Regions from separate parts of the Rhodococcus sp. IEGM 1330 genome, predicted to be linked through region 3. Evidence: predicted binding sites of a transcription regulator. Region 3 holds the regulator's gene; each other region holds the start of a gene.
The links. Region 3 encodes LexA, which represses DNA repair genes until DNA is damaged. Its sites were predicted from a motif close to CGAACANNTGTTCG; they were not measured.
Positions count from the first base shown of each region.

Region 1: a site for LexA is predicted at 4,450-4,463, ahead of R4P57_RS16975 (HNH endonuclease signature motif containing protein). Genes of this name have one in related genera too.
Region 2: a site for LexA is predicted at 5,601-5,614, ahead of R4P57_RS04975 (HNH endonuclease signature motif containing protein). Genes of this name have one in related genera too.

Region 1 is NZ_JAWLSB010000007.1:9,075-18,438, reverse strand. It holds gene R4P57_RS17000 (ABC transporter ATP-binding protein) at 1-1,454, shown strand, start outside; gene R4P57_RS16995 (TetR/AcrR family transcriptional regulator) at 1,524-2,090, shown strand; gene R4P57_RS16990 (FBP domain-containing protein) at 2,092-2,580, shown strand; gene R4P57_RS16985 (NAD(P)H-dependent oxidoreductase) at 2,581-3,348, opposite strand; gene R4P57_RS16980 (GlxA family transcriptional regulator) at 3,420-4,364, shown strand; gene R4P57_RS16975 (HNH endonuclease signature motif containing protein) at 4,478-5,863, shown strand; gene R4P57_RS16970 (hypothetical protein) at 5,944-6,597, opposite strand; gene R4P57_RS16965 (general stress protein CsbD) at 6,628-7,155, opposite strand; gene R4P57_RS16960 (alpha/beta hydrolase) at 7,247-8,056, shown strand; gene R4P57_RS16955 (MbtH family protein) at 8,147-8,407, shown strand; gene R4P57_RS16950 (threonine/serine exporter family protein) at 8,418-9,364, opposite strand, start outside.
Region 2 is NZ_JAWLSB010000002.1:33,506-42,869, reverse strand. It holds gene R4P57_RS05005 (SRPBCC family protein) at 1-110, shown strand, start outside; gene R4P57_RS05000 (Nramp family divalent metal transporter) at 107-1,357, opposite strand; gene R4P57_RS04995 (hypothetical protein) at 1,444-2,052, opposite strand; gene R4P57_RS04990 (molybdopterin-dependent oxidoreductase) at 2,158-3,402, opposite strand; gene R4P57_RS04985 (DUF692 domain-containing protein) at 3,714-4,562, opposite strand; gene R4P57_RS04980 (TIGR04222 domain-containing membrane protein) at 4,550-5,461, opposite strand; gene R4P57_RS04975 (HNH endonuclease signature motif containing protein) at 5,640-6,914, shown strand; gene R4P57_RS04970 (lipase family protein) at 6,975-8,273, shown strand; gene R4P57_RS04965 (endonuclease/exonuclease/phosphatase family protein) at 8,288-9,271, shown strand; gene R4P57_RS04960 (hypothetical protein) at 9,264-9,364, opposite strand, start outside.
Region 3 is NZ_JAWLSB010000001.1:930,962-940,325, reverse strand. It holds gene R4P57_RS04340 (acetyl-CoA acetyltransferase) at 1-415, opposite strand, end outside; gene R4P57_RS04335 (TetR/AcrR family transcriptional regulator) at 462-1,073, opposite strand; gene R4P57_RS04330 (Pr6Pr family membrane protein) at 1,175-1,834, opposite strand; gene hrpA (ATP-dependent RNA helicase HrpA) at 1,905-5,801, shown strand; gene nrdR (transcriptional regulator NrdR) at 5,814-6,278, opposite strand; gene R4P57_RS04315 (hypothetical protein) at 6,379-6,789, opposite strand; gene lexA (transcriptional repressor LexA) at 7,172-7,855, shown strand; gene R4P57_RS04305 (acyl-CoA dehydrogenase family protein) at 7,932-9,074, opposite strand; gene R4P57_RS04300 (uracil-xanthine permease family protein) at 9,224-9,364, opposite strand, start outside.

The DNA of each region.
Region 1 (9,364 bases), on a different contig from region 3:
TTCTCGCGTCGCTGCGCGAGGCCGTCGTGCGCCGCGCGTTGCATCTGCCCGTTGCCACGTTGGAACGAGTGGGCAAGGGGGACTTGCTCTCCCGGGTGGGCGACGACGTCGCGGTGATGGCCAAGTCGATCGGTGAGGTGATCCCGCAGCTCGTCGGGGCGTTCCTGCTCGTATGTCTGAGCATGATCACGATGCTCGGCATCGACTGGCGGCTGGGCCTGGCGGGGCTCGTCGCGCTGCCGATGTATGTCCTCGCGCTGCGCTGGTATCTGCCGCGGTCGGCACCGAAGTACGCGGCCGAGCGCGTGGCGATGGGCGAGCGAGCGCAGTCCTTCGTCAGCAGCATGCAGGGTGCGAAAACCGTTCGCGCGTACGGACTCGAGTCGGCGCACCTGAGCGAGATCGACAGAGCGTCGGCGAAGGCCCGAGACATCGGCGTCGACGTGTTCCGGTTGTTCACCCGGTTCGGATCTCGGAGCAATCGCGCCGAGTGCGTCGGACTGTCGGTGATCCTGCTGGCCGGATTCCTGCTCGTGCGAGGCGATTACGTCACCGTCGGCGAGACGACAGCCGCAGCGCTGCTGTTCCACCGCCTGTTCAATCCGATCGGCACGTTGCTGTTCACCTTCGACGACATCCAGTCCGCGGGAGCCTCGTTGGCTCGGCTGGTCGGTGTCATCGACATCCCAGACGAACGGCCCGTCGGCGATGGTTCCGCGCCCGCCGACGCCACCTTGGACGTCACCGATCTGCGGCACGAATACGAGTCCGGCCACGAGGTGCTGCACGGAGTGAATCTGCGCATCGAGGCAGGGGAGACCGTGGCGCTCGTCGGATCCACCGGTGCCGGAAAATCGACCATCGCGGCCATTGCTGCCGGTTCCATGGCATCGACGTCGGGGACGGTTCACGTCGGCGGCGCATCGCTGGATGCGCTGGGCAGCGAAGGATTACGGCGGCACGTGGCGATCGTCAGCCAGGAAGTCCACGTGTTCGCCGGCCGATTGGTCGACGACGTGCTGCTCGCCGCCCCGGATGCCGGTCGCGAAGACGTCGAAGCCGCACTGCGCACCGTCGGAGCGTGGGCGTGGGTCGAGACGCTCGAGAACGGCCTCGATACCGCCGTCGGCGAGGGCGGGCACCAGTTGACGGCAGCTCAGTCACAGCAATTGGCCTTGGCGCGTTTGGTTCTCGCCGATCCGGCCGTCGCCGTGCTGGACGAGGCCACCGCGGAAGCCGGCAGTTCCGGTGCGCGAGACCTCGAAGCGGCGGCCGAGGCAGCGACCAGGGGGCGCAGCACGTTGATCGTCGCGCATCGCCTCACCCAGGCCGCTGCCGCCGACCGCGTGGTGGTTCTCGAACACGGCAGAATTCTGGAGCAGGGTCCGCACAAGGAGTTGGTCGCGGCCGGTGGTCGCTACGCAGAGCTGTGGGAGGCGTGGCAGGGCCGCTGATAGCTTTAGCGATTTGCCTAAAGCTATTAGGTTTGGTTACGGTGTCCTCGAAAGAACGAGGAGGCCGGCATGGCACGCGCAGGATTGACCGCGCAGCGCATCGTGGCAGCAGGAGCGGATCTGGCCGATGAGGTCGGCTTCGATCGCGTCACCGCCAGTGAGATAGCCAGACGCTTCGACGTCAAGGTGGCGAGTCTGTATTCGCACCTGAAGAACGCGCACGAGTTGAACGTCGGGATCGCGTTGCTGGCGTTGGAGGAACTGGCCGATCGGGTGTCCGAGGCCCTGGCGGGTCGAGCGAGCAAGGACGCGTTGGTAGCCGTGGCCAACGCGTATCTCGACTACTCGCGCGAACACCCTGGTCGATATGCAGCGACTCAGTTTCCACTCGATCACGAGACCGCGATCAACAGCGCCGGAGTTCGTCATTCGGCGATGATGAAGGCGATTCTCCGCGGGTACGACCTCGGTGAAGAGGATCAGGTACACGCAGTTCGATTGCTCGGCAGTGTGTTTCACGGCTACGCCAGCCTCGATGCGTCGGGCTCGTTCGGTCACAGTGCACCCGACTCGCAGCAGTCCTGGGCCCGCATCCTCGACGGAATCGACACACTCTTACAGCACTGGAGGCAGTGACATGGAACCGATCTCGGAACGCGACATCAGGTCTTCGTTCGTCAACTCGTCCAAGGGCGACGCCGGTAGGCTCTCCCTTCCCGAGATGTTCGACGCTGTGCCGTGGGAGGATCTCGACTTTCTCGGCTGGATCGACCCCAAAATGGCAGGGCGCTGTTACATCGTTGTCCCGCAGGGTGATCAGCTGCGCGGAATCGCACTGCGCTACAAGCCTGGCGGGCCCCGCACAGCACAGATGTGCAGCATCTGCCTCACCACGCACGCCAACGGCGGAGTGTCGCTGATGGCTGCCGCGAAGGCGGGCGAATCCGGCAGGCGCGGCAATACGGTGGGCACCTACATCTGCTCGGACCTCGCGTGTTCGCTTTACGCACGCAAGAAGAAGACCCCGGCGTTGGGTCGTCAGTTCAAGGAGGACTTCGACGTCGAGACACGGACCGCGGCAGTCGAAGACAACATCGCCGCGTTTCTCGCTCGCGTTCTCGATTGATCATCTGATGGTGTGCACTCGGATGCCGGTGTCCTCGGGTTCGACGTCGTCGCGCAGCACGAATCGCCCGTCGTAGTCGCCGCCGTTCTGGGTGCGATAGGGGATGGGCCGGTCGGTGGGCAGGCTCTTCACTCGCTGCAGTAGCTCTGATTCTGCTGCAGCGTAATCAGTTTCGGTCATCCGATCGGCGCTCGCCACGAGAACGGGCGGCAGCACGGACATTCCGGTGTAGAACAGGATGCCATGCTGAATCGGGTACAGCATCTCGTCCAGATCGCCGTTGATGCCGCGCGGGGAGACGGTGTGTTCGCTGCCGCCCATGCTGACGACGACCATCGCACGCTTTCCGGCGAGCATGCCGTCGCCGTAGCGCCGCGAGCGGCCGTCCGCACACCGGATGCCGTATCCGAATCCCTCGACGAACACGCGATCCACCCAGCCCTTCATGATCGCGGGCATCGAGAACCACCACAGCGGAAACTGCAGCACGACGGCATCGGCACGCAGCGATTTCTGCTGCTCGGCCACGATCTCCGGGGCCAGAGTGCCGGCTGCGAGAGCTGAGCTCGACGCGGTCGCCACCTGGAATCGCTCTGCCGGATCATGGTCGTAGTCCGCTGGCTGGACCACTGGATTCCACTGCATCGCATACAGATCCGATTGCTCGACGGTATGGCCGTCGGCGCGGAGTTGTTCCAGGGCTGCGTCGCGCAGGGAACCGTTGAGGGAGCGGGCGTCTGGATGGGCATAGACCCACAGGATGTTCATGCAGTCGATCCTGGGCTACGTCGCTGTTCGGAACCAGTGGCATGAAAGACAACATGTGAAAGAATCCGGCCATGACGCATCGCATTGCGGTTTATGTGCGCGACGGTCTCCTCGCCATGGAGTTGGGCATCGTGCATCGTCTGTTCGGACAGGCGCGATCCGAGTCCGGCGAGCTGCTGTACGAGGTGGTCACTTGCACCGACGTGCCCGGTCCGGTTCGCACCGACTCCGACGTTCGGATACTCGTCGAGCGAGGGCTCGACGCCGTGGCCGAGGCCGACACCGTCATCGTGCCCGCCTCCGACGCCGACTACGCGTCCGATAGCGCTGTCTCCACCCTGTTCGACGCGGTGTCGACACAGAGGTTGGCGTCGATCTGTACGGGGTCATTCGTACTGGCTGCGGCGGGCGTGCTCGACGGCAAGCGGGCCACCACTCACTGGAAGTCGGCCGCTCGATTCGCCGAGCTGTATCCGCAGGTGCTGCTCGACCCCAACGTGCTCTACACCGAGGACGGCAACGTGTTGACCGCGGCAGGGGAGGCCTCGGGAATCGATCTGTGCCTGTACATGATTCGACAGGACTTCGGTGCGGCAGTGGCGAATCGGGTGGCGCGCGGAACCGTCGTGCCACCCCATCGCAGCGGCGGGCAGGTGCAGTACATAGACACCCCGGTGCCGCGGACACACAGTACGTCGACGGCCGACGCGCAGGAATGGGCGCTGCGCAATCTGGGGTCGGCCCTGTCCGTGGAGGATCTGGCCCGGCACCAGGCGATGAGTGTGCGGACGTTCTCACGCAGGTTCGTCGCCGAAGTCGGTGTCTCTCCGGCTCGTTGGATCGTGGCGCAGCGCATCCAGCGGGCACGTGAGCTGCTCGAAAACACGGACCTGACCATCGAACGCATCGCGCACGACACGGGCTTCGGCACGGCAACATCGTTGCGAAACCAGCTTGCTGCGGAGTTGGGGGTCTCGCCCAGCGCGTACCGGGCGACATTCCGGGTTGGCGGTTGACTCGCCTACCACAAGCCGCCGACAGGTTTTGGTTAGCGAATAGTTATGCAGGGCAATAGTGTTCGATTGCACTATGGTTGTTAGTCGAACGTGCGTTCGATACACTTCATGGCATGACCGCAGCGATCTGGCAACTGAGCGACAGCGAACTCCTCGCCGACGCTGCTGCGGTCTCCCACAAAATCCAACTGCTCGAAGCCCGGCGGATCGCCCTCGTCGGCGAGATCGACACCCGCGTCTCCCGCGAAAAACTCGGCTTCCCCGGACCCGCAGGCTGGCTCACCTCCACCACCCTGCTCTCGCCCTCCAAAGCGAACAAGATCGTCGCCCTGGGCCGCGGACTGAAGAACTTCCCCGACATCGCCGACGCCGTCAACACCGGCGTCATGACCATCGACCATGCAGCCTTGATTCTGACCTTCGCCGAAACACCCCCGAAGAACCTGCCGCAAGCCGGGCTGGACATCGCCCGTAAAGCCATGATCACCGCTGCGACCGGACCCCAAGCGCGCACCGGCCGCATCCGCGAAGCGATCACCAAACTCGACGACAGATTCGGCGGCAACAAACCACCTCCAGAGGACACCGACCGCAACGAATTCTTCGCCTCCAAGACCTTGAACGGCCGGTTGGTACTCAAAGGAGACTTCGATGCGATCACCGGAGAAAAACTCCTCACCGCACTCTCACCGCTGACCGAACCCCGACCGGCAGCCGACGGCACCCAAGACGACCGGAGTCCCGCCAGGCGCAGAGCCGACGCCTTCGGACACATCCTCGACCAATACCTCGCCTCGAGCAATCGCCCCACCGAGGGCGGTGAACGCCCGCACCTGAATCTGCACATCAGCCTCCGCGATCTCACCGACCTCCGCGACAGTGCCGACGCCGACGACATCACCGACGACGAAACCTCACGCGCAGCAGCCGAATCCGACACCGACGCAGTCGATCCGGTCGACATCAACACCGGACACCCGATCCACCCCGACACAGCAGACGCGTCTGATACACCCCCTGCCGCTGATCGCGGCGCCTATCGGGACCTGTTCGGCGACGGCACCACGGTCGGCTGGCTCCCGTGGATGGGACCGCTCTCCCGCAACACCTCCCGCCAGTTGGCCTGCGATTGTGTCCTCACTGCCATCGTGATGGACGAGAACGGCAACCCGTTGAACCTCGCCCGCACCGCACGCACCGTCACCGCCAAACAACGCAAAGCCCTCACCGCCCGCGATCACGGGTGCGCATTCCCTGGCTGCGGAAAACCTGCCGCCTGGACCGAAGGGCATCACATCTGGCACTGGGCCGACGGTGGCCCGACCGACATGAACAATCTGGTTCTACTCTGCCGATTCCACCACCGACTCATGCACCACTCCGACTGGGAAGTGTTCATCGGCACCGATGGCCACCCCTGGTTCGTCCCACCGGCCACCGTCGACCCGTACCGACAACCCAGACCATCCCACGCCCGAGCAGGCCCCCACATCGCCTGAGCCCCAGGAAAGACTCCAGCCCCGCACCGAGGACACGGTGCGGGGCTGGACGAGGTTGTTCGGCAGGCTGATTCGAGCTGTCAGTCCTTGTTCTTCTCCGCGATGAACAGCTTCTCGATGCGCTCCGCCTCGTCCTTCTTGGCGGCGGCCTCGTCGGAACGCTCAGCGGCCTCGGCCAATTCGGCCTCGGACGGCGCGGCGGCCAGCTTCTCCTGCTTGTCGACCTGCGCCTGCTGAGCCTTCTTGCGATCCTCGGCGGCCTTCGCGGTGGCAGCGGCCTGCTCGTCGGCCTTCTTCTTCTCGGCGGCAGCCTTACGCTCGGCGTCCTGAGCGGCCTCGCGCTTGCGCTGCTCGGCCTCCTGGCGGGCGTCGCGCGCGGCTTCCTGGGCGGAAGCGTCGGCTGCGCGCCGATCCTTCTCGGCGGTCTCGCGAGCGACCTTCAGTTCGTCGTCGGCTGCGGCCTTCTTGGCCCGAGCCTCGGCGTCGAGGCGCGCTGCCTCGGCGCGGTTCTCGGTGCTGTCGACGAGAGTCTCACCGCGATCGGCGAGGCCCTTGTCTCCCAACAAGTTTCCGACGGCGCGGTCCAGTGAACCGAGTGTGTGCTCGTACACCAGGCGCGCGGGTGATTCCGCACTCATCTTCTCGACGACGTTGGTCTCGATGAGCTGCAACGGAATTCGAGCGATCTTGTACTGAATACGAAGGATGGTCATCGGTATGGCTAGGACACTCATAAAGCGAAACTCCTGTTTTGCGGTAGTGGTTCAGGCCTGGTTGCGGAGCTCTTCGGCCTTCTTGCGATCGGCCTCGGCCTGCAGCAGAGCCTCCTGGTGCTTCTGCGCGGCGACCATTTCGTCGGAATCCGCTGCGGCCTGCTCGATGCGTCGGTCCTGATCGGCTTCGATCTGCTCGGCAGTCGCGTCGACCTCTGCAGCAGCGCGCTCCTGCGCCACTGCCTCCCGCTTCTCCTGTTCGGCGGCGGCCACCTGGGTCTGCCGCACCCGAGCCGCGTTGGCCTCGGTGACCGCGGCATTCTCTTGTGCGGCCTCCCGACGGCTCTCGGCTGCAGTGCGGACGTCGGCCAGTTCCTCGGCGGCTTCGGTGGCCTGTGCCTCGGCGACCCGCTCGGTGGCCTGGGCCTCCTTGTGCTCGCGAGCTTGAGCGGCCTGCAATTGGCCCTCGGCTGTCAACGAGTCGTTGCCGGTCACCGCACCCACGACCTCTTTGGCCTTGCCCTTGATTCCGTCGAGCAGTCCCTTGCGTGCTTCGCCCGCTACGTTCTCGTCAGTCATGTAACCCAGGTACCCACTGGCTGTTCGAGTAACCCCGCGTCGGTATCGGACGATACGATGCCCGACGAACGCATCAGCAGTGAGGAGACGTATGCCTATCGCCAAGATCAACGGCATCGACGTGAACTACCAGGTCAAGGGCAGTGGAGACCTGGTAGTTCTGATCATGGGCACCGGCAGCCCCGGTCGCGTGTGGGAGCTGCATCAGGTGCCCGCTCTCACAGCAGCGGGCTATCGGGTGTGCACGTTCGACAATCGCGGCATCGCTCCGTCGTCGGAGAGCACGCACGGCATCACCATGGAGGACATGGTTGCCGACACCGCAGGCCTGATCGAGCTCGTCCGCAACGGCGACGAGAAGGCGTATGTCGTCGGAACGTCGATGGGCTCACGCGTCGCGCAGGAGCTTGCTCTGAGCAGACCCGACTTGGTTCGCAAAGCCGTGTTCCTCGCGGGCCACGCCCGCGTCGACGAGTTCCAGAAAACCCTCGCCCACGGCGAACGAGCGCTGTACGACAAGCGCGTCGAGCTTCCCGGCACCTATTCGGCTGCGGTGACAGCGGTCATGAACCTGTCGCCTGCGACGTTGCGTGATTCTCGCGGGGCGCGCGACTGGCTGGACCTGTTCGAGTTCTCTGCCTCCTCGCCGTCCGCCGGAGTGCGTGCTCAGCTGGGCATGGAGGACGATTTCGATAGAACTGCGGCGTACCGCAGGGTGGCGGTGCCGTGCCTGTCGGTCGGATTCGCCGACGATCGGATGATCCCGCCGTACTTGGGCAAGGAGCTGGCCGACGCCATTCCCGATGCGCGGTACGTGGAGATAGCGGACGCCGGGCACTACGGATATCTCGAGCGTCCCGAGGCCGTCAATGCGGAACTGCTCGGCTTCTTGAAGGCCTGACGGCACCACGGCCCGACCTGCGTTGCTAGGGTCGTGTGGCACCTCACGGTGCAGACTTACCAACCAAACGTTCGCGACGAGTGAGGCGAGATGAGTACCAACCCGTTCGATGACGAAGACGGACGCTTCTTCGTGCTGGTCAACGACGAGGACCAGCATTCGCTGTGGCCGACGTTCTCCGAGGTCCCTCAGGGATGGCGTGTCGTCTTCGGTGAAGACACCCGCGCCGCGTGCTTGGAGTACGTCGAGAAGAACTGGACCGACATGCGTCCGCGCAGCCTGCGTGAGGCCATGGAGGCCGACGCTGCTGCACGCGCATCCGCTGAGGGAACCCCCAGCACAGAGGCCTGAGTTCCGCCTTTTACGAAGGACTCGTACCGCGCCGCCGACGAACAGTCGGTCGGCGCGGTTCTTCTGTGCGGCGAAGCGTCGGGCGTAGCAGTTCCTCGGTGCGCGCAATGATGCGTGGTCGACGCAAGGTTCGGGCACCCCACTCACCCAGGGTCACACCCGCGGCCAAGCCGCAACCGACGCCGAACGCCGCAAACAGTGAGCTGATGCCCAGCAACAATTGGTCGTTGAGTATCGCGTAGAGCCCGCGGTACAACGCCAGGCCGGGAAGCAGCGGAGTGATGCCCGCGACGGCGACGATCAAGGGTGGAATCAGCGCACGACGAGCCAACAGACCACCTGCGAATCCGACGACGGTAGCAGCGATGGCCGAGGCGATGATCGGTCCCACATTGAGCGTCTGCGAAAGCAGATACACCAGCGAGCCCGCGAAGCCTCCCATGAATGCAGCCGTCAGCGCACGCTGCTCGGCGTAGCAGGCCAGTGCATAGAACAGTGACGCTGCCGCGCCTGCGATCACCTTGGTGGGGACCTGCAGGATGTCCGGTGGGGCCAGGTTGCTGATCTGCGGCAGATCGCTGCCGATCAGCGCGGCCAATCGCAGAGACGTCGCGACGCCGGCGATGATGCCGCCGGTCATCATCAGTACTTCGAAGAATCTCGACACCGCCGTGATCGGGGCCCCGGTGATCGCGTCCTGCACCGAGCCGACGAGCGACAGACCCGACAGCAGCACGATCACTCCGGCCGCGATGACCTGCGACGGCGAGATACTGATGTTCAGCTGGTCCTGAAAGTTGTACAGCGTGATCGCCGGTGTCGCCGCCACGAAGCCGCCGACAACCTGCTGGAAGAAGAACGGCAGGCCCGCACGGTTGAGGACTCGTCCGATGCGGTCGATCACCATCGTCGTCAGGAAGCTGACCACAGCCACCAGCGCGCCACCGCCGAGCAGCA
Region 2 (9,364 bases), on a different contig from region 3:
CCGGCGGAATCGCAGGCAAGGTGCTCGGAGCCGTGGTCGAACCCGTTGTGGGTCAGGCGATCAAGCACACGGAGTCGACGCTGCGGGCACGGCTGGAAGCGACCGACTAGTACACGTACTTGTCGAGGGCATCCAAGACCTGGTCGACGGCGAGCCACGCGAACAGGAATGCACAGACGCCCAGCGTGAGGTTGGTGAACCAGCCGTTGCGCCACTGCTTCGGCACTCGATCGCTGTTGAGCAGAATCAGCAGTGTCACCGCAAGAAACGGCATGAACACGGCCCCGAGCACGCCGTACGTGAGCACGAGCCCGATCGGTTGGTCGAGCCACAGCAGCGCCATGGGCGGGAACGTCAGCCACGCGACATACCAGCGGAAGTACTTGCCCCCCACTCGCGTTTCCGGGTGACCCTGTTCGAGGCCCTTCAGATTGCCGACGAAGTCCGCGAACATCAGGCTCACTCCGTTCCACACCCCGATCAGCGACGAGAACGACGCCGACCAGAATCCGATGAGGAACACGTAGCCGAACAGCGTGCCGTAGCGGTCGGCGAGCACGTCGGAGAGTTGGATCAAGCCTTGATCGCCGGTGGAGATCGCGATCTGCGAGGAGTACAGCAACTCGGCGCCGACGATGAGCATCGCGAGGACGAAGATACCGGAGATGACGTAGGCCATCGAATTGTCGATGCGCATGACGCGCATGAATTTCGGTGTGATCCAGCCTTTCTCGCGCAGCCAGTAGCCGTATGCGGCGAGCGTGATGGTGCCACCGACGCCACCTGCCAGGCCGAGGACGTACACGATCGAGCCGTCGGGAATGGTGGGGACGATGCCCTTGACGATCGCGGGAACGTTCGGAACCGCCACTACCGCAGCGCCGATCACGGTCACGAACATGATGCCGACGAAGACGGTGATGATCTTTTCGAAGAACCCGTAGCTACCCAGCCAGATCAACGCGAACCCGAGGAGTCCGGACGCGATGGCGACGACCTTGAGATCCAACGCGGGGAACAACGCGACGATCGGCAGCGCGCTCGACGACATTGCCGCAGCGCCGTAGACGAATCCCCAGATCACGATGTAGGGCGCGAAATACACCGTCGTCCATTTACCCAGCGAACGCCAGCCCTGGAAGATCGTGTTGCCCGACGCCAACGTGTAGCGGCCGGCACCTTCCACCAGAACGACTTTCATGACGACACCGACGATGATGACCCAGAGCAATGCGTAGCCGTAGCGCGAGCCGGCCACCAACGTTGCGACGAGGTCGGCGGCCCCGATACCGGTTGCGGCGACCACCAGTCCGGGGCCGACCACCTTCCATTTCGGAGGTGCAGTGGTCTCGGTCATCGATTCTCCTCGGGCGCCGGGGCTGCTCAGTGACCTGTCTCACTCTCCATGAAACGCAGGGTCCCTGGCAAGTCTGCGCAGCTCGACTAGGAAATCGTTGTGGTGCAGACGACGAATTGCCTTGATTCGTAGGCAAATCCACCTTCGGGGCATTCGTTGGGATCGGCGGTACCGGTCTTGATTTCGGTGACCTGTTCGACGTCGGTCGCGCTGGGGTCGCCGCAGTCGACTCGTGAGGGCTCGTCCATACCCACGGTGGGGACGCTCATGCAGCCGTCGACAACCCAGTCGACGTCGAGGCACAGTGCGCCCTGCTCGACTCCGTCGAGCGTCTCGTAGTAGGTCTGATTGATGTCGATGGGGCACTGCTCGTTCTGCTCGGCCTTGGCGATGACCTTGTAGTTCGATTCCATGCTGCCGCATTCGGCGTTCTCGATGGTGGCGGCAGTCATCGTCCCGCCGAGTTGGACGCACTGACCGATCTCGACATCGATGTCGGTCGAGCCGCCGGCGTCGATGCCTTCTTGGCCCGAGACGTCGTCGGTGGTGCTGGGAGCGGCGGACGTCGACGCGGAGGTGGCTGTGGTGGTGTCGGCGGCGACGGCGTTGCCCGCGTCGGACGACGAACAGCCTGCGGCGAACAGCAGCGTGAGAGCCGCACTTGCGGCGAAGAGACCTCTGGACAAAGCAAGCATGGTGGCAAACCTTCGCAACTCATCCAGGCGAGGGAACGCGCCCTCGTCGGCAACCCCACGGGCCACCGATGAAAGATTGTTTACCATTCACGCAGTTTTGGAAAGTCAGGAACGGAAGACGATGCGAGCAACCCATTTGGTGTTGTGGACGCCCGGAAGGGCAGGAACGATCACACGCGCGGGAAATCCGTGATCGAGCGAGAGATCGACACCGTTGACTTTCAGGGCCAGCAACGAGTTCGGATGTGCCGCTTGATTTCCCTGCAGCACCGCACGGGTGAAGGCTCCGTTCTGCTCCAGAGAGCTCACCTCGGCCGATCGCGGTGCCGGCACGCCTGCCAGCGCAGCGAGTTCGGCCAACGGGACACCGGTCCACGTCTGTGTGGTTGACCATCCTTCGACGCACGCGATCGGAAGTTCGGCAGTGCGCTGCGGCATCGACAGCAGCCTGCCTCGGGACAACACGATCGGGACGGCGTCCTCGGCTGCGCTGCTGATCGTCAGTTGCCAGTCGGTCCCGGTCTGCGCCTCGGTGATCCCCGCAGCTTCGGCCGTTCGATTGATCTGGAAGTCGTTGGGGCCGTCGCCGTACGAGCGTCCGCGGGGCAGCAGAATCGCGGCCTTGCGCAGCACTCCCCCGAGCGTCTGTCCGACCGTCAACACGGCAATGAAACCCATTCCGGCAGCGACCAATCCGATGGCGCCGCGTCGACTCATCGTCGCCGGAGGGTTGTCGTCGGTCGGTTGATCCGCAGCTTCGTTCCTGGCGCGCAACACGTCCATCAGCGACTCGGCCCTCAGGGTGCGCCACATCAGCGGAACCTTGAGACCGAGGTGTACGAGAAATCCGGAGATGAACACCCAGGCACCGAAGTAGTGAGCGGCGTAGAAGTCGAAACCGAACACGTAGTCGTACTGGATGTTGAGAACACCGGTGACGATCTCGAACAGCAAGCCACCGACCAGTGCCAACAGTGACAGTCGTTCGAGCGCATGCGCCGGCGATCGCACCGGTGGTAGTTCGACGAGTTTGGGCATCACCGACCACAGTTTGGCGATGACGAGCGGCACGATGATCAGGCCGAGCCCGACGTGCAGGCCCTGCGTGAGCTGATACAGCCAGGCAGGATCGGTGGGCCAGTCCAAGTACGGCAACCGCAACCACCCCACGGCACCGGGTTTGGCCTGCCCGAACTGCGGCCCGTAGGCGCTGTACGAGAGCAACCCCGTCACCGTGATGATCGGCAGCGCAACGAGCAGTGCCGCACCGAACAGCGACGTCAACCACGTCCCGCGCAGCGGACTGCGAAAGCGCACGAGTGAGTTGCGGGCGTCGGCCATGTAGGGCATTCGCTGCCCAGGCAGTGCCGGATGTGTCGCGTCCAACTCCCCTGCCCGACGCATCGCCTCGTAGAAGGCCTCCGCATCTGCGGCGGCGGATGTCTTGGGCCGGTCGGACGCCCATCGGTGAAACAGCTCGTCGTACTTCTCCCCCAGCGCCGACGGCACCGCCGGGTACCGAGCCGCGATCTCGGCTGCCCGCTTGCGCAGCAGAGCTGTTCGTGTGGCGTCGATGGTGGCCGAATCGAAACCCGGGGGCAGCGGGTCTCCCGCGACGAGTGCGCGGATCAGCTCCTTCTGTCGTCGAGCCAGGTTCTCGCTCACGTGGTCCGACCCAGCAGCCTGTTCGGGGTGATTCGTTTCAGGCCTGCGGATTCGGAGATCACATCGAGTTCGTCGAACAGCTCGTGCTCGGGCGGGTAACGACCGTCGCGTTCGAGCATCAACGGCGGGCGGTGCCCTGCCGCGGTGAACGTGCGCAGCAGCTCGAGCACTTCCTCCGGTACGGAAGCAGTGTGCGTGTCGTGGTACAGACCGTCGCGAACGGTGCCACCGGCGATGTGGCAGTAAGCAATTCGATCAAGGGGCAGCCGAGTCAGTTCGGTCCAGGGATCACGCCTGCGGTTTCGTGCGTTGGCGTAGACGTTGGCGATATCCAGCACCAGGGTGACGCCGGTGCATTCGACCAGTTCGGTGAGAAACTCGCTCTCGGTGAGCTCGTCGTCCGGCCAGTCGAACAGTGCCGCAATGTTTTCCACGGCCAGCGGGACGGAGAGACCGTCCTGGGTCCGCGTGATGTTCCGAGCCAGCACCGTCAGGGCTTCGCGTGTCCGCGGCACCGGAAGCAAGTGCCCGGCCTCGATTCCGTCGGCGCGGACGAAGGCGATGTGCTCGCTGACGATCGGTGAGCCGAGCATCGACGACACACGTTCCAGGTGCGCAATTCGGCGCGGCTCGACCGGCTCGGCACCGCCGAGCGACAGGGCGATACCGTGCGTGACGACGGGGACTTCCAACTCGGTGAGGCGGCTGGGCACATCATCACCGATCGATTCGGCGATCACCTCGCAGAACGCGAGGCCCGGCAATTGCGAGATGATTCCCGAAATTTCGGAGCGCCAGCCGATTCCGAGCCCGGCGGGCAGGGCGGCCACGGTCACCCGCCGCACCCTCCGCCGCCGCCGCAGCCACCGCCGCCACCCCCTCCGTCGCTGCCACCCACTCCTCCTCCGCCGCTGCCACCACTGTCACCGCCGAAGCCGAACGATCCAGCTGCGCCTATTCGCGCGGCCTCGTAACTCATTGCACCTGCCATCGCTGGGTCGAGCAGCATCAGCGCAGTCGTTCCGAAGATGGCAGCCGACATACCGGCGCGCGACGGACCGTACGCGGTGAAGGACGGACGAAAGCGTGGGGAGAGGTAGTCGTTTTCGGCGCGAAGGCGTCGGAGCTCGGCGTCTCCGAGGGCGGTACGACGGGGCCGGCGAACTGCGAACGGAAGTGCCACGAGCAGCACGACGACAATGCCGACGAGGAAGCCCACCGGCTTACCGTTCGCGATGCCTGCAGCGATGCGTGCGATGCCGACGGCCGCGACGAAGAGGATGGAGACGGCCCGGGCGAGCGTGGGACGTTCGCCTGCGCCGTGCATCAGGCCTTCGTCGACCAGCGCGTTGCGCAGTTGCGCACACGAAGCGGACATATTCGTCACCAGCCTGGAACGAACCAGGGGGGCCTTTCCGCCGCCGAGTCGTTGGAGAACCGTAAGGGTGAACGCATCGAGCTGCATGCGCTCGGCATCGGTCAGGGTGCGGCACCTACCGCCCCGAGAATCGATCACATCGGCACCGCGCAGGATGGCGAGCGATGCCATCACCGCCTGCATGTCGCTGGTGAGTACCCCCACCTCGGGTGGTGTGAGAACCCGAGTGGCCGATGAGGCCGGAACGGACCGGTGTGCAGCGAGCCAGTTGCCCACCAGCGTCGCAGCGACTGCGAGAACGGCCGCAAGCAGATACCACTGCAGGAACTCCGCGCCGGCAATCCCCCAGGTGTCGGTATTCCCCACGGCTGCACCACCCTTCGGTCGGAACCAGCATCTGGTGTCAGTATCGGGCCAAACGGCGAGAAAGCAAGCCCGAATGCGTCCCCGCGGGGACGCGTAGGACTCGCGAGAACTTCCTGTCGGTACCTCGTCGTACATTTCTCGAACATGCATTCGATGAATGGGGGCATTCATGATCGACATGGCCGACACAGGATCCGAGGCGGGGCGGATCGAGATGAAGGAAATCGAGACCGAGATCTGCGCTCTGGCCGGTCAGATTGCTGCGGCGTCGGCGCAGTATCTGATTCTGGTGGGTGAGTTCGATGCTCGACGCGGATGGGCCGCCTGGGAAGTGCGGTCCTGTGCGCACTGGTTGTCCTGGCGTGCCGGAGTCGATCTGCACACGGCTCGTGAGCAGGTGCGGGTGGCCAAAGCGATGCGCGAGTTGCCGCTGATCACCTCGGCGTACCTGAGCGGCACAATCTCGTACTCGAAGGTACGCGCGATGACTCGGGTTGCGACGGCCGAGAACGAGGCGTCGCTGCTGCAAAAGGCGCTCGACGCACCCGCTGCGCACATCGAACGTCTCTGCCGTGGTCTGAAGAAGGCGATGCGTCCGACCAGGGGCAACGGCGTCGACCTCGATCCGTGCGTGGGGCGGTGGCGCTGGGACGAGGACGATGGCTCGCTCGTGCTGACGGCACGCTTTCGGCCCGAGGACGGCAAGCGGTTTCTCGCTGCATTGACCAGGGCGGAGTACGAGCGCACCCGAATCGAGGGCGAATCCGAGGGTGACCGGGCGGCCCCGGCACCGCCCGACCCGGTGCCGGCGATGGTTCCCATGGCCGAGATGATCTGCGCTGCAGTGGATTCGCCAGTCGTCTCACCGGAAGCGGAAGTGTTGGTCCATCTCGGCAACAGCACCGAAGCCGGATGCGATCATGCTCATTTCGACGACGGGCCTGGTCTCGACGACGAGACTCTCGCCCAGGTGCTGTGTAATGCGGTCATGCGGACTGTCGGCCACGGCCGCCTCGGCAAGACCGTGCGTTGGAGTGTCACTGCGAAAGCCCCGAGCCGAACCCAGTTGCGTCAGCTGATCATTCGAGATCGATACTGCACGGTGCCCGGGTGCGGGCGCACCCGATTTCTGCATGCTCATCACGTCACCTACCGCTCACGGGGAGGTGCGACGTCACTCGACAACCTGGTCCTGCTGTGCGGCGAACACCATCGAGCGCTGCACGACGGGTATTTTTTCATCGAAGCCCCTGGCGATCAACGCTTCTCGTTTCGCCATCCTTCGGGAATCGCGATGATTCACGCTCCGGCGATGGCCGGTGACGCGGACGAACTTCGGCGACGATACGACGGGATCGCACCCGACGCCATCGTCCCGAACTGGGGTGGTGAAGGCCTCGACCTCAGCTACGCGACCGATGTCCTGATCACCAATTGGCAGCAGGCTGCATGAAATGGGGTCGTTGAGGGCAAGTTAGTGTGACGGCGAGACTCGGACAAGAAGCGGTGGAACATGAGCGTCGACAGATCAATGGGGGACGAACAGCCCTGGCCGGTGGAACGAGCACCGAGCCGGAGCGACGCGACCAGGCCCGAGGACGACCCTTTCTACGCCGCGCCCGAGGGGTACGAAGCAGCTCTACCCGGGACGATTCTCAAGGTGCGGCCGGTCGAGGTCGCGATGTTCGGGCGTGTGCGCCAGCGAGTCGACGCGTGGCAGCTGCTCTATCGCACCGCTGATCTCGGTGGTTTCCCCCAGGCCAGCGTCACGACGGTGCTGCGCCCGCGGGACGCCGAGCCGGTACTGCTGTCGTATCAGTGCGCGATCGACGGCGTCGCATCCTCGTGCTTCCCGTCCTACGCGCTTCGGCGTGGCTCACGGGCGTTCGGTGCGGTTCCGCAGTTCGAGTTCCTGCTGGTACTGCATGCTCTGCGCCGTGGGTGGACCATCTCGATCCCGGATCACGAGGGTCCCGACGGTCATTGGGGTTCGCCGCAGGAACCCGGGTTCTGCACGCTCGACGCCGTTCGCGCGGCGTTGTCGTTCGAGCCGCTGGACCTGCCTACGAGCACGCCGGTAGCGCTGTGGGGCTACTCGGGCGGCGGGCTCGCGACGTCGTGGGCGGCGGAGATGGCACCGGAGTACGCACCGGAGATCGAGGTGGTCGGTGCCGCCCTCGGCTCACCCGTCGGAGATCCGGGCTCGGCGTTCACCAGGTTGAACGCAACGTTCCATTCGGCGCTGCCGACGCTGGTGGTTGCGGGTCTGCGGCGCACCTATCCCGAGCTGGACCGGGTCATTCGCCAGTACGTCAACGAAGACGGGATGCGCATCCTCGATTCGGTCGAGAACATGACGACCGTCCGCGCTGTCACCCGCCTGGCGCGCCACGATCTGGATCGCTACATCGACGTCCCATTGGCAGACTTGCTGGCTCTGCCCGAAATCGTGCAGGTGTTCCAGGACATTCAGCCGGGACGAACGGCTCCGACGGCACCGCTGCTGGTCGTTCAATCGGTGCACGATCAGATCATCGCCGTCGACGACGTGGACGGGCAGGTGGATCGGTACATCGAGGCAGGTGCTCACGTGACCTATCTACGGGACCGGCTGAGCGAACACCTGTCGCTGCACCCGCTCAGTGCGCCGCTGACATTGGACTGGCTGGCCGATCGATTCGCCGGACTGCCGGTCGAAGAACCGTCGACGCGAACGGTGTGGTCCACAGCGTTCTCCTTCTCGGCGGTGCGCGGATTGATATCGCTGACCTGGACAACCATCAGAGCGTTGGTCGTCGGCGTCCGGGCGTAGCTACCCTCGGACCGATGCGACGAACCTGGATACGAATACTCACCGGCACGATCGCCATTCTGGGCATCGTCACCGGGCTCGTGGCGATGTGCGTCTACTACACCGACACCCGGGTCAATGTCCTGATCGCGCTCGCGTCGTTCGTTCCGTTGATGTTCGTCGCCGTCGTGGTCGGTGCCCTGGTGGCGTTGATCGGTCGACGCTGGGTTCTGGCGGGAGTCTCCGCGCTGGTGCTCGCGGCAGGCGCATTCGCCTACGCACCGCTCTACGTGGCAGACGCGGCACCCGAGGACGCGACGGGCAGCGAGGGCGTGCGGTTGCGCGTGATGCAGGCGAACCTGATGATCGGGCTGGCCGATCCGACTGTCGTGGTCGGTCAGGCCCGCGACAGCGCCGTCGATATCGTCACGATCCAGGAACTGACCGTCGCGTCGGTGGTCGGCCTCCGCGACTCAGGCATCGAGGAACTCTTCCCCTACAGCTACCTCCAGCCGCACGTGACAGGCGGCGGCGGAGCCGGAATCTACAGCCGATTCCCGATGTCCGGCAACCGCGAGCTCGACGGATACGGCCCGGTGAATCTCGCCACCGAGGTCGAGGTCCCCGGTTCCGAGCCGGTCACACTGCTGGCCGTGCATCCCGGTCCCGCCTACATCACCCCGGCCGACATCTGGACCGCCGAATTGGACACGCTCCGAAACGATTTGGAGGCGGTGTCGGTCGGCGGGCCGGTGATCGTCAGCGGCGACTTCAACACGACGTATTCGCACAAGAAGTTCCGCAACCTGCTCGATGCCGGATATTCCGATGCCGCAGCGCAATTGGGGAAGGGACTGATCCCCACGTATCCCACGGACAAGGGGACACCCGCCGTCGTCGGGATCGACCACATCCTCACCAACACCGGTCATGCTCGGTCTTTGGAACGAATCGATCTCCCCGGATCGGACCACCACGGGCTGATCGGGGAGATCGAGTTCTCCGCAAGCGTCAGCTGACGCGAACGACCTGCTTTCGAGACTTGCCACACTGCAGCAGGATTCGCACGGCTGCCGGTGTTCCGTCGAGGGAAGTCACGATGTCGTTGCGCG
Region 3 (9,364 bases):
CTTCAGCAGCCGGATCCTTGCCGAGCTTCATCAGCGCGGTCACCGATGCCTGCGCTTCACCCCCGACGAGCAGCGCCACCGACGATGACCCCTCGGCGATCTTCGATCCGATGCGGTCGAGCAGTGCCACCGGCCAGTGCCCACCGATGGGGCTCGTCCACGTTGTCGGCGCGCGAGCACCGATCCGGTCCGCGATCAGGTCGGGTAAGGCGTCGTAGGACCAGCTCGCCGTTTTCACCGCGTAGATCGAGTCGACGTGCGATCCCAGACCGTCCACCCCAGAGTCGGCCACTGCGTTCGCGGCAGCATCGGCGATGAGCTCCAACGGCTCACGGGGTGGGGCAGACGATCCTGCTCGTCCCGAGCGAACATCGGCCACACCGACGATCACGGGAATTCTCGTGGGGTCTGTCATCCCTCACACGATAATACAGACATTAATTGTCCGCAATGAACACCCCTCAGGCCGGCGCAGCCCCCAACGAACGCAGAACCGTGTCCACGATCCGCGTCGAATGATGCGTCGGGTCCGATTTCCGCGCATCGACATGCGCCTGCGAGAACAGCGCGCGCGTGAGAATGGCACCGGTCACCAACTCCAGAAGCAGTGTGGTGGAAGTGCCTTCCGGCAGTTCACCCCTCCCGATCGCGCGTTGAACGATCTGCCTCGTGGTGACCACACGACTCCGATTGAGGGTGTCCGTGAGATGCGAGAGAAGGTCGGGATTGACCATTGCATCGAGCGCGACACGAAGCGATACCAGACCCGAGAGTTCGGCGTAACCATCGGACAGCTGCCGAGACAGTTCGAGGAGATCGCCGCGAACGGTGCCGGTGTCGATCGGAGTGGACAACGGCGATCGAGCCTCCAAAGCCTCGACCAGCAGATGCTCCTTGCTCTCCCACCGCCGGTAGAGCGCGGCCCTCCCCACCTTCGCTCGACGCGCCACGGCGTCGAAAGTGAATCCCCGCCAGCTGGTTTCCCAGTAGACCTCGAGGACTGCGTCGTAGACACGGTCCTCCAGGTCCACATCGCGCGGCCTGCCGGGCCCACGCTGCCGCTCCGATGACATTCGCAAATTATCGCACTGTCGACGCCCGCGCGGATCTCCGTGATCGGCCAGGTCGAGCCATGACAGATATCGACTCGACGAGGCGCTCCACAGAAGAGGCGCTACGCAGCAGCGGAGTCGGATCCGTACCTCCACCGTCCCGCCAGCCGCCCGACAGCATTGACTGCCAGCGCCATCAGCGCGAAAGCGACGGTCAGCACAACCAGACCGATGACGAGCGCAAGGTATCCCTGCGAGCGCGGATCGAGGAACGGATAGGGGTACCAGTCGACGACGGGTCCGCGGATCAGGGTGTAGATCCCGTAGATCAGCGGGAAGAGCAACCACGTCAGGCTGCGCGACTCGGATATCTGCCGCCGCGGCGGTGCGAGCAGCCAATCGATCAGGAGCACCACAGGCATGATGCGATGCACCACATTGTTGGTCCACGGATCTGCGACACCGACGTCGATGTTCGAGAGCAGTACCGCGTAGATGATCCCGGTGATGACCATGTAGAGCGTCACCGCTCCGCGGAACAGCTGCCAGCCCGACGAGCGCGGATCGATCACACCACCGACCGTCAGCACCGACACCGTCAGGACGTTGCTGATCACGGTGAAGTAGCTGAAGTAATTGACCAACGAGAACGTAGGGGCGGCAAGTCCGTCCACGACGATCGAGACGAGCGCTGCGGCAGTGAGCGCCGCGAACAGCACCCGCAGCGTCCTGATCGGTACCGGCGTGCGTGGTTCCGCGGTCACATCGTGCGAGATGCTCATGCGGCGATCCTGGCACAGTCGCGGCCGGCATTCACGACGGTTGCGTCGATACGGATATCCTGGTGTGAGTATGTCTACCTCGAACCCGTCCGGTCAGCGAAAATCTCTCGCCATACGTCTGGCAGACGTCACCATCCGCGACGAGAACCGACTGCGGCGGCGGCTGGACAAGGCGCGCACCGACGACGCGTTCGCAGCCCTCGATCGCGATGTCGCTCGTGCCGAAGCCGTGGTCGCCCATCGCAGAGCAGCGGTCCCCACCCTCGATTTCCCCGAGTCGCTTCCGGTCAGTCTCCGCAAGGACGACATCTCCGCCGCCATCGCCGAGCATCAGGTCGTGATCGTCGCCGGTGAAACCGGCTCGGGTAAGACCACCCAGATTCCGAAGATCTGTCTCGCACTCGGTCGCGGAATTCGCGGGTCGATCGGTCACACCCAACCGCGCCGGCTCGCCGCGCGCACGGTGGCCGAACGCATCGCCGAGGAGGTCGGCGAGCCCCTGGGTGAATCCATCGGCTACAAAGTGAGATTCACCGATCAGTCCTCGGATTCGACGCTCGTCAAGCTGATGACCGACGGTATTCTCCTGGCCGAGATCCAGCGAGACAGACTGCTTCGCCAGTACGACACCCTGATCATCGACGAGGCCCACGAGCGCAGCCTCAACATCGACTTCATCCTGGGTTACCTCGCGCAGCTACTCCCCCGGCGACCCGATCTCAAGATCATCATCACCTCGGCGACGATCGATCCGGAACGATTTGCCCAACACTTCGCCCGCGGCGGCGTACCCGCCCCGATCATCGAGGTTTCCGGCCGCACGTTCCCGGTCGAAATGCGCTACAGGCCACTGACCGTCGACGCGGGTGACACCACGATCGATCTCGACCCCGTCGACGCGACCTGCCAGGCCGTCGACGAGCTGATGGCCGAGGGCGACGGCGACATTCTGGTGTTCCTGTCCGGTGAACGCGAGATTCGCGACACCGCCGATGCGTTGAACGACCGCAATCTGCGCAACACCGAGATCGTTCCGCTGTACGCGAGACTCTCTGCGGCCGAGCAGCATCGAGTGTTCTCACCGCACTCGGGCAGGCGCGTGGTGCTGTCGACGAACGTTGCGGAGACATCGCTGACAGTCCCCGGTATCCGCTACGTGGTAGACCCGGGTACGGCCCGAATCTCGCGATACTCGTTGCGCACCAAGGTTCAACGCCTCCCCATCGAGCCGATCTCCCAGGCATCGGCGCGGCAGCGGGCCGGCCGCTGTGGTCGCGTCGCCGACGGCATCTGCATCCGGTTGTATTCCGAAGAGGACTTCGAGTCCCGTCCGCAGTTCACCGAGCCGGAGATTCTGCGTACCAACCTGGCGTCGGTCATTTTGCAGATGACCGCCCTCGGGCTCGGCAAGATCGATGCCTTCCCCTTCGTCGAGCCACCGGACCCGCGCAGCATCAGGGACGGCATCGGCCTACTCGAAGAATTGGGGGCGCTGAAGCCGGCCACCAAGGATGGCACCGCGGAACTGACCACCATCGGCCGGGAACTCTCGGCACTGCCGGTCGATCCTCGGATGGCGCGGATGCTCGTCGAGGCCAACGGCAACGGCTCTCTGCGTGACGCGTTGGTGGTCGTTGCGGCCCTGTCGATTCAGGACGTTCGAGAGCGTCCCGCCGAGCATCAGCAGGCAGCGGACGAGAAGCATGCGCGTTTCGCCGTGGAGAACTCCGACTTCCTCGCGTACGTGAAGCTCTGGACCTACCTGCGCGAACAGCGGAACGAGTTGTCCTCCAACCAGTTCCGACGCATGTGCCGAACCGAGTTCCTGCACTATCTACGTATTCGCGAGTGGCAGGATCTGCACGGCCAATTACGTCAGATCACCCGCGGGCTCGGGTGGACGGTGCCCGACGCCGACTCCACCGAGACCGCCCTGCATCAGTCGCTGCTGTCCGGATTGCTCTCGCATGTCGGGCTCAGGGAGGGTGACAAGCGCGAGTTCCTCGGCGCCCGCGGAGCGCACTTCGCGATCTTCCCGGGCTCGGGTCTGTTCAAGAAACCCCCGCGCTGGGTCATGGCCGCAGAACTGGTCGAGACCGGACGCCTGTGGGGCCGCATGGCCGCCCGCATCGAGCCGGAGTGGGCCGAACGGTTGGCACCGCACCTGGTCAAAAGGACGTATTCGGAACCTCACTGGTCCATCAAGCGGGAATCGGCGATGGCCTACGAACGGGTGACGCTCTACGGCATTCCGTTGGTGACGCAACGTCCGGTGAACTACCACCGCATCGACCCCGAGGCGTCCCGCGAGCTGTTCATCCGACATGCGCTGGTGGAAGGTGAATGGAAGACCCAACACGCGTTCTTCCACAAGAACAGGGCTCTGCTCGACGACGTCGGCGAACTGGAGCATCGCGCTCGGCGGCGCGACATCGTCGTCGACGACGACGCTCTCTTCGACTTCTACGACGCACGTATCGCCCCAGAGGCGGTGTCGGCGCGGCACTTCGACACCTGGTGGAAGAAGGCACGCAGGCAGGAACCGCACCTACTCGATTTCACCACCGACACCGTCGTCAACTCCGACGCGGCCTCGGTACTGACCGGCGCGTATCCCGACGCATGGCGACAGGGCGAGATCCAGTTCCCACTGACGTATCAGTTCGAGCCGGGCACGGCGGCCGACGGAGTCACCGCTCGGATTCCGATCGCTCTCCTCGCTCAGGTACAGCCGGTCGGCTTCGACTGGCTGGTTCCCGGAATGCGCGGCGAGTTGGTGACCGCACTGATCAAGACACTGCCGAAAGCCCTGCGGCGCAACGTCGTTCCGGCTCCCGACTTCGCGGCCGCGGCGTTGGCGGTCATGAAGCCGCGCGCGGAAACTCTGGTGACGGCCTTGGCACGTGAGCTGTCACGGGCTGCGCAGTGCCACATCACGGCGAAGGACTTCGATGTTGCGGCACTGCCCGATCACCTGAAGATGACGTTCGCGGCCGTCGATCCGTCCGGAAAGGTGTTGGGCAGCAACAAGGATCTGACTGTTCTGCGCACGAACCTATCCGGGGAAGTCGGTCGTCAGGTGGCGAGCGCGGTGGGTGATGCGGAACGCGCGCCCTCGCTGGCCTGGACTTCGGGCACGCTCGGTCGGTTGGAGTCGACGGTCACCAGAGAGGTGGCCGGACAGAAGGTCACCGGCTACCCGGCGTTGGTGCCCGAAGGACAGGGCGTAGCGGTGCGAGTTCTCAGCACGCCCGCGCAGGCGCGGGCCGCGATGCGGTCGGGAACCAGAGCTCTACTGCTGTCGACGGCCCCGAAGGGAGCCAAGGCACTGCTGGCCGGACTGCCGACCGCCGAACGCCTTGCCCTCGGCCAGAATCCGTACGGCGGAGTCGATGCACTCCTCGAAGAATGCCGGGCTCTCGCGGTCGAGGAAGCGATGGATGCGCACGGTGGACCGGTACGAGATCCCGAGGCTTTCGACAAGCTCCGGGCGCTCGTCGACGCGGAGGTTCCACAGCGTACCTCCGCGGTGCTCGCCCTGGTTCGCCCTGTGCTGACCGCTGCCCTGGCATTGTCCGCGCAACTTCAATCCTCCTCGGGCGAGCCGGCAGATGATGTTCGGGAACAGCTCGACGGCTTGATCTTTCGCGGGTTCGTCACCGAGTTCGGTTCTCGCAGATTGGCAGACCTTCCGCGCTATATCGCGGCTGCGACGAAGCGGTTGGCGACCCTGCCGAGCAGCGCGGGCCGTGACGCGGCGGCGATGGATGTACTCGATCGGGTGTACGCGTCGTACGGGCGACTGTTGGATTCGCTTCCGGAAAGCAGAAAGAACAGTTCCGGGGTACAGGAACTGTTCTGGATGATCGAGGAGTTGCGCGTGGGATTGTTCGCCCAGGGGATTCGTACGGCGTATCCGGTCTCGGAGAAGCGCATCGAGAAGGCGATCTCGGACCAGAGTCGCTGACGGGCAGGACTGTCAGTCGATGTCGGCGGACTCGCGGTGCTTGCGCAGTTCGTGGATTTCTTTCTCGAAGTCCTCGGCCGAGCTGAACGAGCGGTAGACGGAAGCGAAGCGCAGGTAGGCCACTTCGTCCAGATCACGGAGTGGACCGAGAATGGCCAACCCCACTTCGTTGCTGGGAATCTCTGCGGATCCCGCTGCACGGATGGCGTCCTCGACCTGCTGTGCCAGCAGGTTCAGCGCATCGTTGTCCACATCTCTGCCCTGGCAGGCGCGTCGGACTCCCTTGACGACTTTCTCGCGGCTGAACGGCTCGGTCACGCCGCTGCGTTTCACGACTGCAAGCACTGCGGCCTCGACGGTCGTGAATCGACGACCGCACTCCGGGCAGGATCGACGCCGCCGGATTGCTTGCCCCTCGTCCATCTCACGCGAGTCGACCACGCGTGAGTCGGGATGCCTGCAGAACGGGCAATGCATAAGGGATCCTCCGTCGTAGCCGATGCTCCGACGACGAGCACGCACATCGGGGCAGTCTGTCGAGGATACTCAGTCTTCTCGAACCCGACGGGGCCGGTGGTCATCTGCCGGGCGTGTACTCGACGAGAGCTCCGTCGTGCACTTCGACCACACCGGCCGGCTGCGCGCCTGCATCGGGGGCAACGGCCCGCAGGTTCGCGATGCCGATCAGGCCGCCTGCCACGACCAGGACCGCCAACACGGTCAGCACGAGCGATCGCATCCGAACCGGCTGACTCGCGAAGTGCGCGGAGGTCGCGTCGAACTCGCGATCGGCCTCCTCGCGATCGGTGACATCGGTCCACGACGGATCGAGGACCGGGAGGCACGGTGCGCTCTGCGTACGGGGTGCCGTGACACCGTGCATCCCGATGGGACTCTGCAGAACGGGACGCGCCCGGCGGCGACGCTCGACGACAGTGGATCGGGCACGGACACCGGCGGCGGTGGGGCGATCGGTGATGATGGTCATCGGAACCTCGACTTCGCTCGTTGGATCGAATGTTCGATCAGGCGTTCGATGGACGCTTGTTCGAAGTTCTATCACGAGCCTCCGACAAAGTCTGTAGAAAACGCGACACGAGTCGAACAGATGTTTGATTCAACAGCTGATACACGCTAGATTCGTGTCAGAAACCACACGCCACGAGTCGACACCATCAACTCCAGTCCGCGCAGACCTACCCCGCAGACCGGATCCAGGACACCAGCAGGAGGCCGACAGCATGAAGGACGAGACCTCGACGAGGTCGACCACGCGTTCCACGACGACGGGTTCCAAGACGACCGGAGCCAGGGCCACCGCAACGAAGGCCGCAGCGGGTAAGCCGGCCGCGGAACCGACATCCAAGGCCATGGAGGTCGACACCGACATCAGTGCGGGTCTCACCGAGCGGCAGCGGAAGGTACTCGAGGTCATTCGCGCTTCGGTCACCGAGCGCGGTTACCCACCGAGCATTCGGGAGATCGGTGATGCGGTCGGCCTGACATCGACCTCCTCCGTCGCTCACCAACTCCGCACCCTCGAGCGCAAGGGCTTCCTCCGGCGCGACGCCAACCGCCCCCGCGCCGTCGACGTCCGCGGTCTCGACGAGGTGCAGGCCGATCAGGCTGCCGCCGCCGTCGACGGATCGCCGGCGTCCGAGGAACAGGATCGGTTGCCGACCCCGACGTTCGTACCGGTATTGGGCCGGATCGCCGCCGGCGGTCCGATTCTGGCCGAAGAGGCCGTCGAGGACGTGTTTCCGCTCCCCCGCGAGCTGGTGGGTCAGGGTTCTCTGTTTCTGCTCAAGGTGGTCGGCGAGTCGATGATCGACGCGGCGATCTGCGACGGCGACTGGGTGGTTGTTCGTCAGCAGTCCGTGGCCGACAACGGCGACATCGTCGCTGCCATGATCGACGGCGAGGCCACCGTCAAGACGTTCAAGCGGTCCAAGGGCGAGGTGTGGCTGCTGCCGCACAACCCGCTCTTCGAGCCGATTCCGGGCAACAACGCCGCGATCCTCGGCAAGGTCGTCACCGTGATGCGCAAGCTGTAGAAATCGACACCGAAGTGACACGCGAAGGGCCGCAGCACATAGTGCTGCGGCCCTCTGCGTTCTTCGGATCAGCGGATCACAGATTCAATCCGCGGCCGATGATCTCCTTCATGATTTCGGTGGTGCCGCCGTAGATGGTCTGCACACGAGAGTCCATGTACGCCTTGGCGATCGGGTATTCCTTCATGTAGCCGTAGCCACCGTGCAGCTGCAGGCACCGGTCGATCAGTTTCACCTGATTCTCGGTGGTCCACCACTTCGCCATCGCGGCTTCTTGGACGGTCAACTTGTCTGCGTTGAGCAGTTCGATGAACTTGTCCACCATGATTCGGGTGGCGGTGGTTTCGGTGGCCAACTCCGCCAACACGAATCGGGTGTTCTGGAACTTGCCGATCGACTTTCCGAAGGCCTTGCGGTCGCGGCAGTACTGGATGGTCATGTCCAGTGCCGATTCCATCGCCGCTGCGGCGACGACGGCGATGGAGAGCCGCTCCTGAGGCAGATTCTGCATCAGGTAGATGAAGCCCATGCCCTCGTCGCCGAGCAGGTTGGCAGCGGGCACGCGAACATCGGTGAAGCTGAGTTCGGCGGTGTCCTGGGCCTTCATGCCGATCTTGTCGAGGTTGCGGCCTCGCTCGAATCCGGGCATGTCGCGTTCGACGACCAGCAGGCTGAAGCCCTGTGCGCCCTTCTCGGGATCGGTGCACGCCACGACGATGATCAAATCGGCGTTGATTCCGTTGGTGATGAATGTCTTCGAGCCGTTGAGCACCCAGTCGTCGCCGTCGCGTACGGCCTTGGTCTTGATGCCCTGCAGGTCGCTTCCGGTGCCCGGCTCGGTCATCGCGATCGCGGTGATCAGTTCGCCGGAGCAGAATCCGGGGAGCCAGCGCTGCTTCTGCTCGTCATTCGCAAGATCGATCAGATACGGCGCGACGACGTCGTTGTGCAGGGTGAAGCCGATACCGCTGTATCCACCGCGGGTGGTTTCCTCGGTGACGATGGCGTTGTAGCGGAAGTCCTTGACTCCGCCGCCGCCGAATTCCTCGGGCGCAGCCGTTCCGAGGAAGCCCTGCTTACCGGCCTCGACCCAGACGCCGCGGTCGACGATGTTCTGCTCTTCCCACTTCGCATGATTGGGGGCTACGTGCTGTTCGAGAAACTTCCGGTACGACTCCCGGAACAGCTCGTGCTCGGGCTCGAAAAGTGTGCGTTCCACGAATGTCTCCTTGTTCGGTGCATACCGACGTCGACCTGTGAACGGTGTCATTCGCGGTCGTCGGTACGACTGACGTCACGTTCCAACAGTACGTTCGGGGTACAGCGGAGGTCGATGACCAAAACGTGCGCGATCCGTGACCGACCCCGCTAGCGACCTCGTTTGCCTGTACTCCTCGCGAGCGCCGAGACGATCGGGTAGCCGACAAGGATGCCGACGGAACCCCACGCGATACCGCCGAGCTCGACCGATCCGACAGCCAGTGTCAGGTCACCGATTCCGGCGACGAG